One region of the Stenotrophomonas sp. YJH_SMC_130 genome, then DNA from elsewhere that is predicted to be linked to it. Evidence: predicted binding sites of a transcription regulator. Region 1 holds the regulator's gene; the other holds the start of a gene.
What was found. Region 1 encodes sigma-54, which starts transcription at its own class of promoters, with help from an activator protein. Its sites were predicted from a motif close to TGGCACGNGCNTTGC; they were not measured.
Positions count from the first base shown of each region.

Region 2: flgB (flagellar basal body rod protein FlgB) is a predicted target of sigma-54. The motif match lies at 4,754-4,768, and genes of this name have one in related genera.

Region 1 covers NZ_JCAFSH010000001.1:655,101-662,762, forward strand. Annotated here, with positions in the region: gene murA (UDP-N-acetylglucosamine 1-carboxyvinyltransferase) at 1-366, opposite strand, end outside; gene AC5P5V_RS03085 (BolA family protein) at 388-618, opposite strand; gene AC5P5V_RS03090 (KpsF/GutQ family sugar-phosphate isomerase) at 673-1,674, shown strand; gene AC5P5V_RS03095 (KdsC family phosphatase) at 1,741-2,289, shown strand; gene lptC (LPS export ABC transporter periplasmic protein LptC) at 2,286-2,861, shown strand; gene lptA (lipopolysaccharide transport periplasmic protein LptA) at 2,963-3,529, shown strand; gene lptB (LPS export ABC transporter ATP-binding protein) at 3,529-4,248, shown strand; gene AC5P5V_RS03115 (RNA polymerase factor sigma-54) at 4,289-5,710, shown strand; gene hpf (ribosome hibernation-promoting factor, HPF/YfiA family) at 5,769-6,086, shown strand; gene AC5P5V_RS03125 (PTS sugar transporter subunit IIA) at 6,108-6,560, shown strand; gene hprK (HPr(Ser) kinase/phosphatase) at 6,557-7,507, shown strand; gene rapZ (RNase adapter RapZ) at 7,535-7,662, shown strand, end outside.
Region 2 covers NZ_JCAFSH010000011.1:7,773-15,434, forward strand. Annotated here, with positions in the region: gene flgH (flagellar basal body L-ring protein FlgH) at 1-257, opposite strand, end outside; gene flgG (flagellar basal-body rod protein FlgG) at 280-1,065, opposite strand; gene AC5P5V_RS13200 (flagellar basal body rod protein FlgF) at 1,168-1,917, opposite strand; gene flgE (flagellar hook protein FlgE) at 1,950-3,173, opposite strand; gene AC5P5V_RS13210 (flagellar hook assembly protein FlgD) at 3,206-3,889, opposite strand; gene flgC (flagellar basal body rod protein FlgC) at 3,913-4,320, opposite strand; gene flgB (flagellar basal body rod protein FlgB) at 4,324-4,719, opposite strand; gene AC5P5V_RS13225 (chemotaxis protein) at 4,876-5,820, opposite strand; gene flgA (flagellar basal body P-ring formation chaperone FlgA) at 5,986-6,642, shown strand; gene flgM (flagellar biosynthesis anti-sigma factor FlgM) at 6,718-7,023, shown strand; gene AC5P5V_RS13240 (FlgN family protein) at 7,020-7,358, shown strand; gene AC5P5V_RS13245 (ATP-binding protein) at 7,450-7,662, shown strand, end outside.

The DNA.
Region 1 (7,662 bases):
GCAGCCGCCGGGCAGCGACACTTCCGCCGCACCGAAGCGGGCCAGCAGCGGGCCCAGCACCAGGATCGAGGCGCGCATGGTCTTGACCAGCTCGTACGGCGCAACGTGCTGGTTGACCGAACGCGGGTCGACCACGATCGCACTGCCACGCGACAGCGTGCCCTGGTCGATGGTGACCTTGGCACCCAGCTCGCCCAGCAGCTTCACCGTAGTGACCACGTCGTGCAGGTGCGGCACATTGGTGATCTCCACCGGCTCATCGGCCAGCAGGGTCGCGCAGAGGATGGGGAGGACGGCGTTCTTGGCGCCGGAGATGCTCACTTCACCGTGCAGCGCAGCGCCGCCGGTCACAACGATCTTGGCCATGTATTCGGGATCTTCTGCGGTTCAGCCGGCTTCGGCCGGGGTCACGGTTTTCAGTGCCAGCGCGTGGATCGCGCCGCCCATCAGGTCGCCCAGCGTGGCATAGACCATGCGGTGGCGGGCCAGCGGCATCTTGCCGGCGAAGGCCTCGCAGACCACGGTCGCTTCGAAATGCACGCCATCATCGCCCTGCACATCGGCGCGGGCGCCAGGCAGGCCGGTTTCGATCAGATTGCGGATGGTGTCGGCGTCCAACGGGCTTTCCTAATAAAATGTGCCTCCATTCTACTTCCGCTGCGTGGCGTCCGCATGGCCGAATCCCTGTTGCCCCCCCGTTCCGTCGACCCTGCCGGCCTGGTGGCCAGTGGCCGCCGCGTGTTCGAGATCGAGCGGCAGGCGCTGGATGCCGTCGCCGACCGCCTTGGCGAGGCCTTCCAGCAGGCCTGCGAGGCGATCCTGGCCAGCCGCGGCCGGGTGGTCGCCACCGGCATGGGCAAGTCCGGCCACATTGCCCGCAAGATCGCCGCCACCCTGGCCTCCACCGGCACACCGGCGTTCTACGTGCATCCCGGCGAAGCCGGCCACGGCGACCTGGGCATGATCACCGAAGCCGACGTGGTGCTGGCCCTGTCCTATTCGGGCGAGTCCGATGAGGTGCTGATGCTGCTGCCGGTGCTCAAGCGCCAGGGCAACGTGCTGATTTCCATGACCGGCCGCCCGCAGTCGAGCCTGGCCACCGCCGCCGACATCCACCTGGATGTAAGCGTGCCGGCCGAGGCCTGCCCGCTGGCGCTGGCGCCGACCTCCAGCACCACCGCCTCGCTGGCGATGGGCGATGCGCTGGCCGTAGCCCTGCTTGACGCACGCGGCTTCACCGCCGACGACTTCGCCCGCTCGCACCCGGCCGGCAGCCTCGGCCGTCGCCTGCTGCTGCACATCACCGATGTCATGCACACCGGCGAGGACCTGCCCAGCGTGAGCGCCGATGCCAGCCTCAGCGAGGCACTGGTGGAAATGAGCCGCAAGCGGCTCGGCATGACCGCCGTGGTCGACGCCGATGGCGTGCTGATCGGCCTGTTCACCGACGGCGACCTGCGCCGGGCGCTGGACAGCGCACTGGACGTGCGCACCGCGAAGATCGCCGATGTGATGACCCGCAACCCGCGCACCATCGGTGCCGACCAGCTGGCCGTAGAGGCCGCGCGGCAGATGGAGACCCAGAAAATCAACGGCCTGATCGTGGTCGATGGCCAGGGCCGTGCGGTCGGCGCCCTGAACATTCATGACCTGTTGCGGGCCCGGGTGGTTTAACCGACAGTCCGTAGACCCCATTCAGTCTGTAATGCCCCACACGCCCCCACCGAGCCTGATCGCCTGATGCCCTGGTCCCCGCTGCCCGCGTTCCCCGCCCACCTGCATGCCGCTGCGGCCCGCGTCCGCCTGGCCTGCTTCGACGTGGACGGTACCCTCACCGACGGTCGGCTGTACTACGACAAGGACGGCAACGAGAGCAAGGCGTACTTCGTGCAGGACGGTCTGGGCCTGAAACTGCTGCAGCAGCACGGCATCCACCCCGTGCTGATCACCGCGCGCAACAGCCAGTCCGCGCTCAAGCGCGGCGCCGACCTCGGCATCGACACCCAGATCGCCGTGGGTGACAAGCTGGCCAGCGTGCAGGCGCTGTGTGCGCAGCATGGCATCGGCCTGGAGCAGGTGGCCTTCATGGGCGACGACCTGCCGGACCTGGCGCCGCTGGGCGCGGTCGGGCTGGCGGTGGCGCCAGCCAACGCCCACCCGTGGATCGCCGAGCGCGTGCACTGGCAGACCCGCGCCGATGGCGGACGTGGCGCCGCCCGTGAACTGTGCGACATCCTGCTGGCCGCCCAGGGCCATGTGGACGCGGTGCTGGCGAGGTTCGGCGCATGAACCTGCCCACCCTGAACTGGCGCACCGTGCTCGGCATCGGCCTGCTGCTGGCGGCCCTGCTCAGCAGCTGGGCCGCCCTGCGCAACCGTGACAAGGGCCCGGCCACTGCCGGCCAGGACGCCGGCGTGGACTACATCCTGCACGACTTCCAGATCGTCGCACTGGATGAGCAGGGCAAGGAATCGACCACCCTGCGCGCACCGCGGCTGGAACGGCAGCGCGGCGACCAGACCATCAACATCGCCACCCCACTGTTCGAGATGCCGGACAAGGATGGCAAGCACTGGACCCTGCGCGCCGAGACCGGCTGGCTCAGTGCCAAGGGCGACGAGATGAAGCTGCGCGGCAATGTCGCTGGCGACAGTCCGGCCGATCCGGGCGTGGTGCCGACCACGTTCCGCACCGACCACCTGGATGTGTTCCCGAAGGAAAACCGTGCCCGCACCGATGCGCGGGTCACCATGACCCGTCCCGGCATGGAACAGTCCGGCGTCGGCTTCGAGGTGGATTCGAAGAACAACACGTATCATTTCCTCAGCCAGTCCAAGGGCCGTTACACGCCCCGACGCTGATTCCGCCACCCTCCTGCGACGTCCCCGGACCGGCGCAAGGAAGGCGGCCCACCCACCCGCCGCCGGTTTCCCGGACGGCCCCACCGGTAGAACGGACCCCGATGAAGATCCCCTTTGCAGCCGTACTCGCGCTCGGTCTCCTGGTTCCCAGCGCTGGCTTTGCCAAGTCCACTGATCGCAACGAGAACATGAACATCGACTCGGGCGCCCAGTCGGGCGTGCTCACCGGCGATGGCAAGACCGTGCTCTCGCAGGGCGTGACCGTTACCCAGGGCACGCTGGACATCCGCGCGTCCGAAGCGGAGATCTACCTCAAGGACGGCGAGGCCGTGCGTGCGGTATTCACCGGCAAGCAGGCCACGATGAAGCAGCAGCTCGACGACGGCACCTGGATGGACGCGGTGGCTGATCGCATCGACTACGACATCAAGACCGAGATCATCACCCTGACCGGCAGCTACAAGGTCACCAGCGCGCGCGGCACCAATGCCGGCCAGCGCATGGTCTACAACACCCGCACCGGGGAGATGAACTCCGGTGGCGATGGCAGCCGCGTGCGCACTGTCATTCCGCCGAAGAACAAGAACGCGGCGGCACAGCCGGCCGCCGCACCCAAGGCGGCGGCTCCTGCCAGCGCGCCGGCCAGGCCGGCGGGGAGCAAGAAGTAATGCTCGTCGCCAAGGGCCTGCGCAAGCGCTACAAGCAGCGCGAAGTCGTCAAGGACTTCGGGCTGACCCTCGACGCCGGTGAAGTGGTCGGCCTGCTCGGCCCCAACGGTGCCGGCAAGACCACCTGCTTCTACATGATCGTCGGCCTGGTCGCCGCCGATGCAGGCAGCATCGTGCTCGACGGCAAGGACATCACCAGCGACCCGATGTACACCCGTGCCAAGCAGGGCGTGGGCTACCTGCCGCAGGAGCCGTCGGTGTTCCGCAAGCTGACCGTGGCCGACAACCTCCGCCTGGTGCTTGAACTACGCGAAGACCTGGATTCGGCCGGCCGCGAGCGCGAATTGAACAGCCTGCTCGACGAGCTGCAGCTGGGCCATGTCGCCGACCAGCTCGGTGCCAGCCTGTCCGGTGGCGAACGTCGTCGCTGCGAGATCGCCCGCGCACTGGCCGCGCAGCCGCGCCTGATCCTGCTCGACGAACCGTTTGCCGGTGTCGACCCGATCTCGGTGGGCGAAATCCAGCGCATCGTCACCCATCTCAAGCAGCGTGGCATCGGCGTGCTGATCACCGACCACAACGTGCGCGAGACCTTGGGAATCTGCGACCGCGCGTATATCCTCGCCGAGGGCACCGTGCTGGCCCAGGGCTCGCCGGAGGCGATCCTGGACAACGCTGACGTACGTCGCGTCTACCTTGGGGATTCCTTCAAGCTGTGACCGCAGGTGCTGGGTCCCTTTCCTTCCATTCGGCACAGGCATGAAGACTCGGCTGCAGACATCGTTGGGACAGCAGCTGGTGCTCACCCCCCAGCTGCAGCAGGCGATCAAGCTGCTGCAGATGTCCACGACCGAGCTGGAGCTTGAAATCGCCCAGGCCGTGGAAAGCAATCCGCTGCTGGACTGGGCCGACAGCAACGACAGCAGTGCCGCCAATGAAGGCGGCGACAACACGGACGCCGACACGCCGGCCGAACGCACCGACAATGGCGACGACTGGGCACCGGCCGAGCTCGACTGGAGCGCTGCCGGCAGTGGCGGCAGCTTCGACGATGATGATGACACCGGCAGCGCCGCCGAGCGCGTGGCCGAAACCGAGACGCTGGCCGACCACCTGCTGTGGCAGCTGCACCTGTCGCATCTTTCCATGCATGACCGCAGCATCGGCGCTGCGCTGATCGATGCGTTGGACGACGACGGTTACCTGCGCGAACCGCTGGCCACCATCGCCGAAACCCTGCTGCCGTCGGTCCATGCCGATGAGGATGAAATCCTTGCGGTGCTGCATCGCATCCAGCGCTTCGACCCGGTCGGCGTTGCCGCACGCACGCTCGGCGAATGCCTGCAGCTGCAGCTGGATGTGTTGCCTGGCGACACCGCGGGCCTGGCGCTGGCGCGGCAGATTGCCGCAGGCCCGCTGGAACGGCTGCCACGCAGTGGCGTCGCCGGTCTGGCCCATGAACTGAAACAGCCGCTGGATGAGGTCGAGACGGCGGTCGCCCTGCTGCGCTCGCTGGACCCGCGTCCAGGGACCCAGATCGCGCCGCTTTCGCAGGATACCTACGTGGTGCCCGACGTGGTGGTGTGGCGGCAGAACGGCATCTGGCGCGCGGCGCTGGCCGCCCATGCCGGGCCGAAGGTGGTGATCCACCGTGGCTACGAACAGCTGATCCGCCGCTGTGGCGAGGCCGACGCCGGCTACCTGCGTGGCCAGCTGCAGGAGGCGCGCTGGCTGCTGAAGGGCCTGCAGCAGCGCGGCGAAACCCTGCTGCGGGTGGTGCGCAGCCTGATCCTGCAGCAGGCCGGTTTCCTCGAGTTCGGCGAACAGGCGCTGCGTCCGCTGACCCTGCGCGAGATCGCCGCCGAGCTGGGCCTGCACGAGTCGACGGTGTCGCGCGCGATCGCCCGCAAGCATGTGCGCACGCCGCGCGGCACGCTGCCGCTGCGTGCCTTCTTCGCCTCGGGCATCGATACCGAAGGCGGTGGCGAGGCGTCCAGCACCGCCATCCAGGCGATGATCCGGCGCCTGATCGACGACGAAAATCCGCGCAAGCCGCTTTCTGACGCCAAGCTGGCTGACCTGCTCAAATCGTCGGGAATTCCAGTAGCGCGACGCACCGTGGCGAAGTATCGTGAAGCCATGAACATCTCCGCCTCGCACGAAAGGGTCAGAATCGCTTGACGCACCGCCGCGCCCGGCGGAGAGGTTCATTGGCACATCCGAACACAGGAGAAACCCGATGCGCATCGAAACGTTTGGCAAAGACGTCGAAGTCACCCCGGCCCTGCAGTCCTATGTGGAGGAGAAGCTGGCCCGGATCGGAAAACACTTCGACCAGCACTGCGAAGCGCGGGTGACCCTCAAGCTGCAGAAGACCGAACACCACGTCGACGCCAGCCTCAACATCCCGGGGCAGACCCTGCACGCCGAGGCCGGCGGCCAGACCATGTATGCCGCGATCGACCTGCTTGCGGACAAGCTTGACCGCCTGGTCATCAAGCACAAGGAGAAAAAACAGCAGCACGCACCGCTGCCGGTGGGCGACAATGGTGGCTGATCGCCACCGTTCCCCGCAGACATGCCCCTGACTGACCTCCTGGCGGCCGTGCAGACCCAGCTCTGCGCGGCCACCGACCGCGACAGCGTCCTGCAGGCCGCCGCCGGGTTGCTGGCCTGCCGCCAGGCCAATGCCGAACAGATCTATCTGAACCTGTGCCAGCGCGAAGCCCTGGGCAGCACCGCGATCGGCCACGGTATCGCCATCCCCCACGGCCGCGCGCCGACCCTGGACCGCCCCCGTGGCGCCCTGCTGCGTCTGGCGGCCCCGGTCGACTTCGGCGGCGATGAGCCGGTGGACCTGGTGTTCGCGATGGCCGTCCCGGCCCACTACACCCACCAGCACCTGATGCTGCTGTCCGAGCTGGCCGAGCTGTTTTCCGCGCCGGATATCCGCCAGGCCCTGCGTGAGGCCGGCGATGCCCGGGCCCTGCGCGAGGCGCTGGACATGACCCCACCTGCGAGCGCCGCATGAATACCAGCATCACCGCCCGTGAACTGTTCGAACAGCAGCGCGAGCGGCTGGGGCTACGCTGGGCCGCAGGCAAATCCGGTGAGAAGCGCGAGCTGGAGGCCGGCAATACCGTCTCGCGGCGTCCCTCGCTGGCCGGCTACCTCAACGCCATCTATCCCAACAAGGTGCAGATCCTGGGCACCGAGGAACTGTCCTGGCTGGATGCGCTGGAACCGCGCCAGCGCTGGGAGACCATCGAAAAGATCATGCAGTCGCACCCGCTTGCGCTGGTGCTGACCCGCAACCAGGCCTGCCCGGAAGACCTGCGCGCCGCCGCCGATGAATCCGGCACGCCGCTGTGGTTGTCGCCCAAGCGCGGCCACGAACTGCTCAACCACCTGTCCTACCACCTGGCGCGCACGCTCGCACCGAGGGTGATCCTGCACGGCGTGTTCATGGAGATCTATTCCATTGGCGTGCTGATCACCGGCGAGGCCGGGTCGGGCAAGAGCGAGCTGGCGCTGGAGCTGCTCAGCCGTGGTCACCGCCTGGTCGCCGACGACGCCCCCGAGTTCACCCAGATCGCCCCGGATGTACTCGACGGCACCTGCCCCGAACTGCTGCAGGACCTGCTGGAAGTGCGCGGCCTGGGCGTGCTGAACGTGCGCGAGATGTTCGGCGACACGGCTGTAAAGAAGAACAAGTACCTTCGGCTGATCGTCCACCTGACCAAGCCGATGACCGAACCCACCCCGCATGGCTACGAGCGTCTGACCGGCGACTCGGGCACCCGCCATGTGCTGGACCTGGACGTTCCGCTGATCACCCTGCCGGTGATGCCCGGCCGCAACCTGGCCGTGCTGACCGAAGCCGCCACCCGCCTGCACATCCTGCGCACCAAGGGCATTGATCCGGCGGCCATGTTCATCGCCCGCCACAGCAACCTGCTGGAACGGCGAACACCCTGATCCCCCTGCCCCTCGAAGAGCCTGTCCATGAGCACCGCAATCCCCACCGCCCCGACCCTGATCATCGTCAGCGGCCTGTCCGGCTCGGGTAAATCCGTCGCCCTGAAGACCTTCGAGGACCAGGACTACTACTGCTCGGACAACCTGCCGATCCA
Region 2 (7,662 bases), on a different contig from region 1:
TGCGCGGTGGTGTTTTCCAGCAGGGTGATCGTCAGCAGGTCGCCGACATCGCGTGCGCGGCGGTCCGAATACAACTGCAGGGTCGGGCCAGCGGCGTAGATCGCACCGGCGGTGGGCGCGGCCTGCGGCGGCATGATCGGCTGGATCGGTGCCATCGCCGGATAGGGGCGCACGTCGCCCGCGATCACGCAGCCACCGAGCAGGGCGACCACAGTGCAGGCGAGGGCAGTACGGGCGAGGTTGGAAATGGGCGACATGGCGGTTTCCCGGTTGGGCCGGTCAGATCTTGTTGTTGAGATAGCCGAGCATCGAGTCGGTGGTGGAGATCGCCTTGGCATTCATTTCGTAGGCGCGCTGGGTTTCGATCATCGACACCAGCTCTTCCACCACATTGACGTTGCTGCCTTCCAGCGCACCCTGCACCACGGTGCCGAGACCGTTCAGGCCGGGATTGCCGTTCTGGGCCGGGCCCGAGGCCGTGGTTTCCAGGAACAGGTTCTCGCCGCGCGCCTGCAGGCCGGCCGGATTGACGAAGTCGGTCAGGGTCAGCGCACCGACTTCCACCGACGCGGCGTTATCGGCCATCTTTACGCTGATGGTGCCGTCGCTGCCGATGGTGACCGACTGCGCGCCCTCGGGAATCTGGATGCCCGGCTGCACCGGGTAGCCGCTGTTGGTGACCAGCTCGCTGTCCTGGTTGATCTTGAACGAGCCATCACGGGTGTAGGCCGAGCTGCCGTCGGGCATCTGCACTTCGAAGAAGCCGCGTCCGTTGACCATCACGTCCAGTGCGCGGCCGGTCTGCTGCTGGCCACCCTGCTCGAAGTTCTTGGCGGTGGCGACCACGCGCACGCCGGTACCCAGCTGCAGGCCGGTCGGCAGCTGCGTCTGCGCCGACGAAGAGCCGCCCGGCTGGCGCACCTGCTGGTACAGCAGGTCCTCGAAGCTGGCGCGGTCCTGCTTGAAGCCGGTGGTGTTGGTGTTGGCGAGATTGTTGGAAACCACCGACATGCGCATCTGCTGCGCATCCAGTCCGGTTTTCGCGATCCACAATGCCTGGTTCATCTTCGGTGTCCTGTCTGGTGAAGCCGGCCGCGTGGTGCGGCCCTTGGTAGCGGGTGTGCAAGCGGTGTGCCAGCGCCGCGCCCGGGCGGCGCCGGAAATCCGTCAGCTGCCCAGGCGGAGCAGGCTGTTGGCGCTGCGCGCGTTGTCGTCGCCGTGCTTGATCACCTGCACCTGCATTTCGTACTGGCGCTGCAGCTGGATCATCTGCACCAGCGCACCGGCAGCATCGACGTTGCTGCCTTCCAGTTGCCCGCTGTGCACGGCGGTGCCCTGTGCCGGTGCGAACGGCTGGCGCGGGTCGGTGTTGCGGAACAGGCCATCCAGGCCACGTTCGAGGCGCTCGTCCGGCGCCTGCACCACCTTGATCCGGCCGATCTGCGCCATCGTCTGCGGGCCTTCGCCCTGCGGGATGATCGAGATCGTGCCGTCGGCGCCGATCTCCATCGCCTGGTAGGGCGGAATGGCGATCGGGTTGTTGTTGTCATCCAGCACCGTGCGCCCGCCAGAGGTCACCAGCTGGCCGTTCGGCGTCACCGACAGGGCTGCGCCACGCGTATACGCTTCGCTGCCATCGCTCGCCTGCACCGCCAGCCAGGTGCCGCTCTGCAGTGCAAGGTCCAGCGGCTTGCCGGTGATGTGCTGCGCGCCGGGCCGGCGGTTGAAGCCGGCGTCGACGTGCAGCGCATCCACCCGCGAGGCAAAGCCCTGACCCTTGATCGGGAAGGCTTCGGTGTTGGCCAGCGCTTCCTTGAAGCCAGGAGTATCCGAGTTGGCGAGGTTGTGGCTGAGCGTTCCCTGCGCCTGCAGGGAGGCGCGGGCACCGGTCATCGCCACGTAAAGGGCTTTATCCATGCGGGGAGTTCCGTGACAGGGTCAGCAGCTCATCAACGGATGTTGATGACGGTCTGGGTGATCTGGTCCTGCGTGGTGATCATCTGCGCGTTGGCCTGGAAGTTGCGCTGCGCGGTGATCATGTTGACCAGCTGCTCGGTGAGATCGACGGTGGACGCTTCCAGCGAGCCGGCCTGGATCTTGCCGAGATTGGAGGTGTCCGGCATGCCGGTGCGCGGCGTGCCCGACTCGAAGGTCTCCACCCACAGGTTGTTGCCCTTCGATTCCAGTCCCTGGGTGTTGTTGAAGGTGGTCAGTGCGACCTGGCCCAGGGGCTTGTCGTCGCCGTTGGAGTAGCGCGCATAGACCACGCCCGACTCGGACACAGTGATCTCGTTGAGCTTGCCGGCGGCATAGCCGTCCTGCTGAGTGTTGCGCAGGGCGAACTTCTCGCCGTACTGGGTCGAACCGCTGATGTCCAGCGTCATGTTCAGCTGGCCAGCGCCCGTGGTCGGGGTGAAGGTGCCGAGGCCAACCTTGCCGTTGGCCGGGGCGGTCAGCTTGCCGCTGTTGTCGAAGGCGACCGCGGTCGGGGTGCCGGCGGGCTGGCCATCGACATAGTTGTGCACGGTCCATTCGTTGGGGTTGGCGCCCTTCACGAAGTACGAGACCTGGATATGGCTCACGCCCAGCGAGTCGTACACGGTGATGCCGCCGCTGGAGTGGTTGTAGCTGTTGGAGTCGGTCGGGTCGAACGTGGCCACGGTCGGCTGCTTGGCGTTGGCCGGCAGGGTGAAGCCCACCTTCACTTCGCTGGTCTGCTTCGGCGGGCTGTCGGTGGTCAACAGCTGCAGGTCGACCAGGCGGCCGGCATCGAAGTTGGTGCCATCGGCATTCGGCGCGAACACCTGCAGGCGCGCGCCCTGCGGATTGACCACATAGCCGGCCGAATCGGTCTGGAAGTTGCCGGCACGCGAGTACACACGCGAACCGTTCATGTTCATGGTGAAGAAGCCCTCACCGGAAATGGCCATGTCCAGGCTGCGCCCGGTCTGCTCGTTGTGGCCTTGGATGAACTGCTGGGCGACGTTGGAGACGCGCACGCCCGAGCCGGTCTGGTTCTTCGACAGGCCATAGCTGGTGGAGGCGAACAGATCGGCGAACTCGGCGCGCGACTGCTTGAAGCCGGTGGTGTTGACGTTGGCGACGTTGTTGGCGGTGACGCTCAGGTCGGTGTTGGCGGCATTGATGCCGGACAGTGAGACATTGAAGCCCATGGGATGCTCCTGGTTGATGCGGGATGTGCGGCTCAGCTGACGCGGAGCACGTAGTCGATCGGGGCCGTGCCCAGGCCCTTGAGGTTCAGGTACAGGCCGTCGGACCCGACGGTCACGCTTTCCACCGGCGCCTGCACATAGGTGGACAGCTTGGTGCTCTTGCCGGCGGTATCGACATGGTTGGCAACGATGGAATACTTGCCCGGTTCCATGCGCTTGCCGTTGGCGTCCTTGCCGTCCCACTGGAAGGCGGTTTCGCCTGCTGCCTTGGCTTCCACGCTCAGCGAGGTGACCTTGGCGCCGGTGGCATCGGTGATATCCACGGTGATGATGCCGGCCGACGGCGCGGCCACCGTGCCCTCGACGCTGCCTTCCTTCTCCAGCACCAGCTTTTCCGATGGCACCAGCACCTGGTGGCCGACCAGCGCCGCGCCACGCAGCACCTGGTCGCTGGCCATCGATTCCTGGAAGCCCTTCACCGTCTTGTTCAGATCGGTGATGCCCTGCACGGTGGACATCTGCGCCATCTGCGCGACCATCTGCGTGTTGTCCATCGGCTTCAGCGGATCCTGGTGCTGCAGCTGCTCGGTCATCAGGCGCAGGAAGTCGGCCTGGTCGAGCGTGTTCTTCTTTTTCGTGGCGTTGCTGTTGGGGGCGTTCAGGCCCAGCGCGGAATAGACGTCCTGGCTGGTCTGGTTGTTGACGGCGGTGGTCATGGCGGTATCCGGTGCTGCGGGCCTCAGCGGCCCATGGTCAAGGTGGCCAGGGCCAGTTCCTTGGCGGTGGTCAACATCTCCACGCCGGCCTGGTAATTGCGCGAGGTCGAGATCAGGTTGACCATCTGCGCCACCGGATCGACGTCGGGCTGGTAGATGTAGCCATCGGCGTCTGCCAGCGGGTGGCCCGGCTCGTAGCGCTTGATCGGCGCCGCCTCGCTCTGGGTGATCTCCTTCACCTTCACCGAGGTGATGTTGGGATCGTTCTTGCTGGTGACGGCCTGGAAGATCGGCTCCAGCGGCTTGTACACGGCGTCGGCAGACCCGGCCACGGTGTCGGCGTTGGAGAGATTGGAGGCGATGGTGCTCATGCGCACCGACTGCGCCTGCAGCGCGGAGCCGGCGATATCGAAGATCGGCAGGTTGCTCATGGCTTATTGCCCCGTGATCGCGGTCAGCATGGAACGCACCTTGCTCTCGACGAAGCTGAGCGAGGCGCGGTACTCGAGCGCGGCTCGGCCATAGGCGGCACGCTCGGCATCGGGATCGACGGTGTTGCCGTCCAGGCTGGGCTGCACGCCCTCGCGCGCGATCTGGAACGGGTTCAGGCCACTACTGATTTCGTAGTGCTGCTCATGGGTGGTGGCCATCAGGCCGTTGGCATCCTGCCCCTGGGCATGGCGCAGGGCGGCATCGAAGTCCAGGTCCTGGGCCTTGTAGCCGGGGGTGTCGGCATTGCCGAGGTTGCTGGCGATCAGCTTCATCCGCTGTTCGCGCAACGGCATGGCCTGGGCGTGGACGCCCAGGTAGTCGGTAATCAGGTTGCGCACGGTGCACTCCCACGGGAACGTTGCCCGGGAAGCTGCAAGGGGTGTGCCAAAGCACGCGCGACATCGCGTCCGCCGGGCATGGCCCGGCGCTACCCCAGGGGTCGGGGAGGTTGTGGTAGCGCCGGGCCATGCCCGGCGGAGACCCGTGACGTGGCCCTACGCCGCCATCGCCACCTTGCGCAGGCGGTCCAGCACGAAGTCAGCCAGCTCGTGCGGCGAGTACTTGGCGACGAACGCGTTGGCGCCGACACGCTCGACCATGGCGTTGTTGAAGACGCCCGACAGCGAGGTGTGCAGCAGCACGTAGAGGCCGGCCAGGCCCGGATGGCGCCGGATTTCCGTCGTCAGCGTGTACCCGTCCATGGCCGGCATCTCGATGTCGGAGATGACCATGGCATAGCGTTCGGCCGGGTTTTCGCCCGAGGCGTGGATCTGCAACAGGTGGTCGAGAGCCTGCTTGCCATCGGAAAGCAGGGTGGCACCCACGCCCAGCTGATCCAGCACGCTGCGGATCTGCTGGCGGGCCACGCGCGAGTCGTCCACCACCAGCACCTGCAGCTGGGGGCCATCGGCGGGCATTGCCATCGCCGGATCGAGTACGGCGTCACCGCGGACCTGGGCGATATCGGCCAGCACGCTTTCAACGTCGATCACCTGGATCAGCTCACCCTGGAAGCGGGTTACCGCGGTCAGGTAGCTCGACTCGGCGCCAAGCTCCGGCGGCGGGTGGATGTCTTCCACCGCGATGTTGACGATGCGTTCGACGCCGCTGACCAGGAACCCCTGGATCGAGCGGTTGAATTCGGTGACGACCAGGTAACCCGGCGAGGTATCGGCATCGGGCTCACGTTCGGGGTGGCCGATCGCCAGGCCCAGGTCCAGCACCGGCACCGAGCGGCCGCGCACGTCGGCCACGCCGGCGAACTGGCTGGGCAGGCCGGGCACCTGGAACAGCTCCGGGCGGCGCAGGACTTCCTGCACCTTGAAGACATTGACGCCAAAAAGCTGACGTCCGCCGAGACGGAACAGCAGCAGCGCCAGGCGGTTGTGGCCGGCCAGGCGGGTCCGCTGGTCGATCCGGTTGAGCAGGTCATGGGACATGGCTGCTGTATCGGCGCGTTGGGCGCCAAACTTGAGGGCGCTCTGCCACTGCGCGCTGCACACCGCAATTGTGGTGTCGCGCCATGTTCGACCGAGGCAGCTCTGCCCCTCTGGCACACGCCTTGCACGCACCTGGGCCAGCTCTTGCCGATTGAAGGAGGCGCCATGCGCCGGGTCACATCTCTATTCGCCATCGCGCTGGCACTGGCCTCGCCGTGGGCGGCTGCCGCCGACTGGCAGCCGGTGGCGAGCATCCGCGCTGCGGCCTTGTCGACGCTGCCGGCGGGCAGCGAGGGCGAGGCCCAGGTGGCCGATGCGCTGCGCCTGCCGAAATGTGGCAGCGCGTTGCAGGTGCAACCCACCGCCAACACCACGGTGGAGGTCAGCTGTCCGGATGCGGGCGGCTGGCGCCTGTTCGTGCCGGTAAAGGTGCGGCGCAACCAGACCGTACTGGTGCTCAACCGCGGAATCGGCACTGGAGAAACCCTCACTGCCGCCGATATCACCACTGCCCAGCGTGACGCTGCCCGGATTGCCGGCGCGGTGCTGTCCGATCCCAATGCAGCGATCGGCCGCGTCGCCCGCCGTCCGCTGCAGGCCGGGGCCCTGCTGTCGAACAACGATCTGGTGGTGCAGCGTCTCATCAAGCGAGGAGACAATGTGGCCCTGGTGTCGCGTCGCGGTTCGGTCGAGGTCCGCATTGCCGGCCGTGCGATGGGTGATGCCGGTGAGAACGAACGGGTCTCGGTCGAGAACCTGTCCTCGCGGCGGATCGTGCAAGGCACGGTCGATGCCGCAGGTGACGTAATCGTGGCGCGTTGAATTACCGCAAAATATCCCTAAAGATCACGGCCCTGCGGCCGTTATCCCTTGTGAACGGCAACTCCAGGACACCCCATGAGCCAGAAAATCGACGGCAACCTGCAGGTCCCCCAGGCACTGCGCAGCGTGACGACCCCGGCCAACAAGCCCGGTGTCAGCACCGATGCGGCGGCGCGCCCGGTCGAGGCGGCCGACAGCCTGCGCCTGACCGGCGAGGCCACCAACCTGCAGGCCATCGAGCGCGAGCTGACCGCCGCCCCGGCGATCGACGCCCAGCGCGTGGCCGCCGTGCGCGAGTCGCTGCAGAACGGCACCTACAAGATCAATCCGGACGCGATTGCATCGCGCATGCTCGATCTGGACCAGCAGCTGCACGGATGACTGCGGCGATGAGCGAGCCGCTGCAGCGTCTCGCCCAGGCCCTGGACGTTGAACGCCAGGCCCTGGTCGAGCACGACGTGCACGCCCTGATCCGGGCTACCGGCGCCAAGCTGGAAGCGTTGCGTGCGCTGGAAGGCGCGCCGCCGGTGGGCGAGGGCGAACAGCTGCAGGAACTGGCCGAGCGCAACCGGGCCAACGGCGTACTGCTGTCGCGCCGCCGCCGCGAGGTGAACTGGGCGCTGCGCCAGCTCGGCCGCACCGAAGACGCCTCGGCCTACGATGCCAAGGGCCAGTCGCACACGGTCAGCATCGGCCGGCCCCTCGCCGTGGCCTGAGGCGACGGCGGTCGCATAACCCCTCCCGGCGGGCTGAAGCCCGCTGCATGACCGCGTATATTGGGCGCCTGTTCGAACGTCCCGAGTCGCCGTGTCCGCTGCCAACGCCCTGGTTACCGCCCCCCTTCCGCCGCAGCCGGTGCTGCAGGCCCTGCTTGAGCGCCTGCGCGAAGGCCTGCTGCTGTTCACCGATGACGGGCGGGTGGCCCTGGCCAATCCGGCCGCACAGAACCTGCTGGCCAGTGGCGAGGACGGCGGGTTGCCGCCGCCGCAGCGCCTGCGCGAACTGCTGCCGCCCGATGCG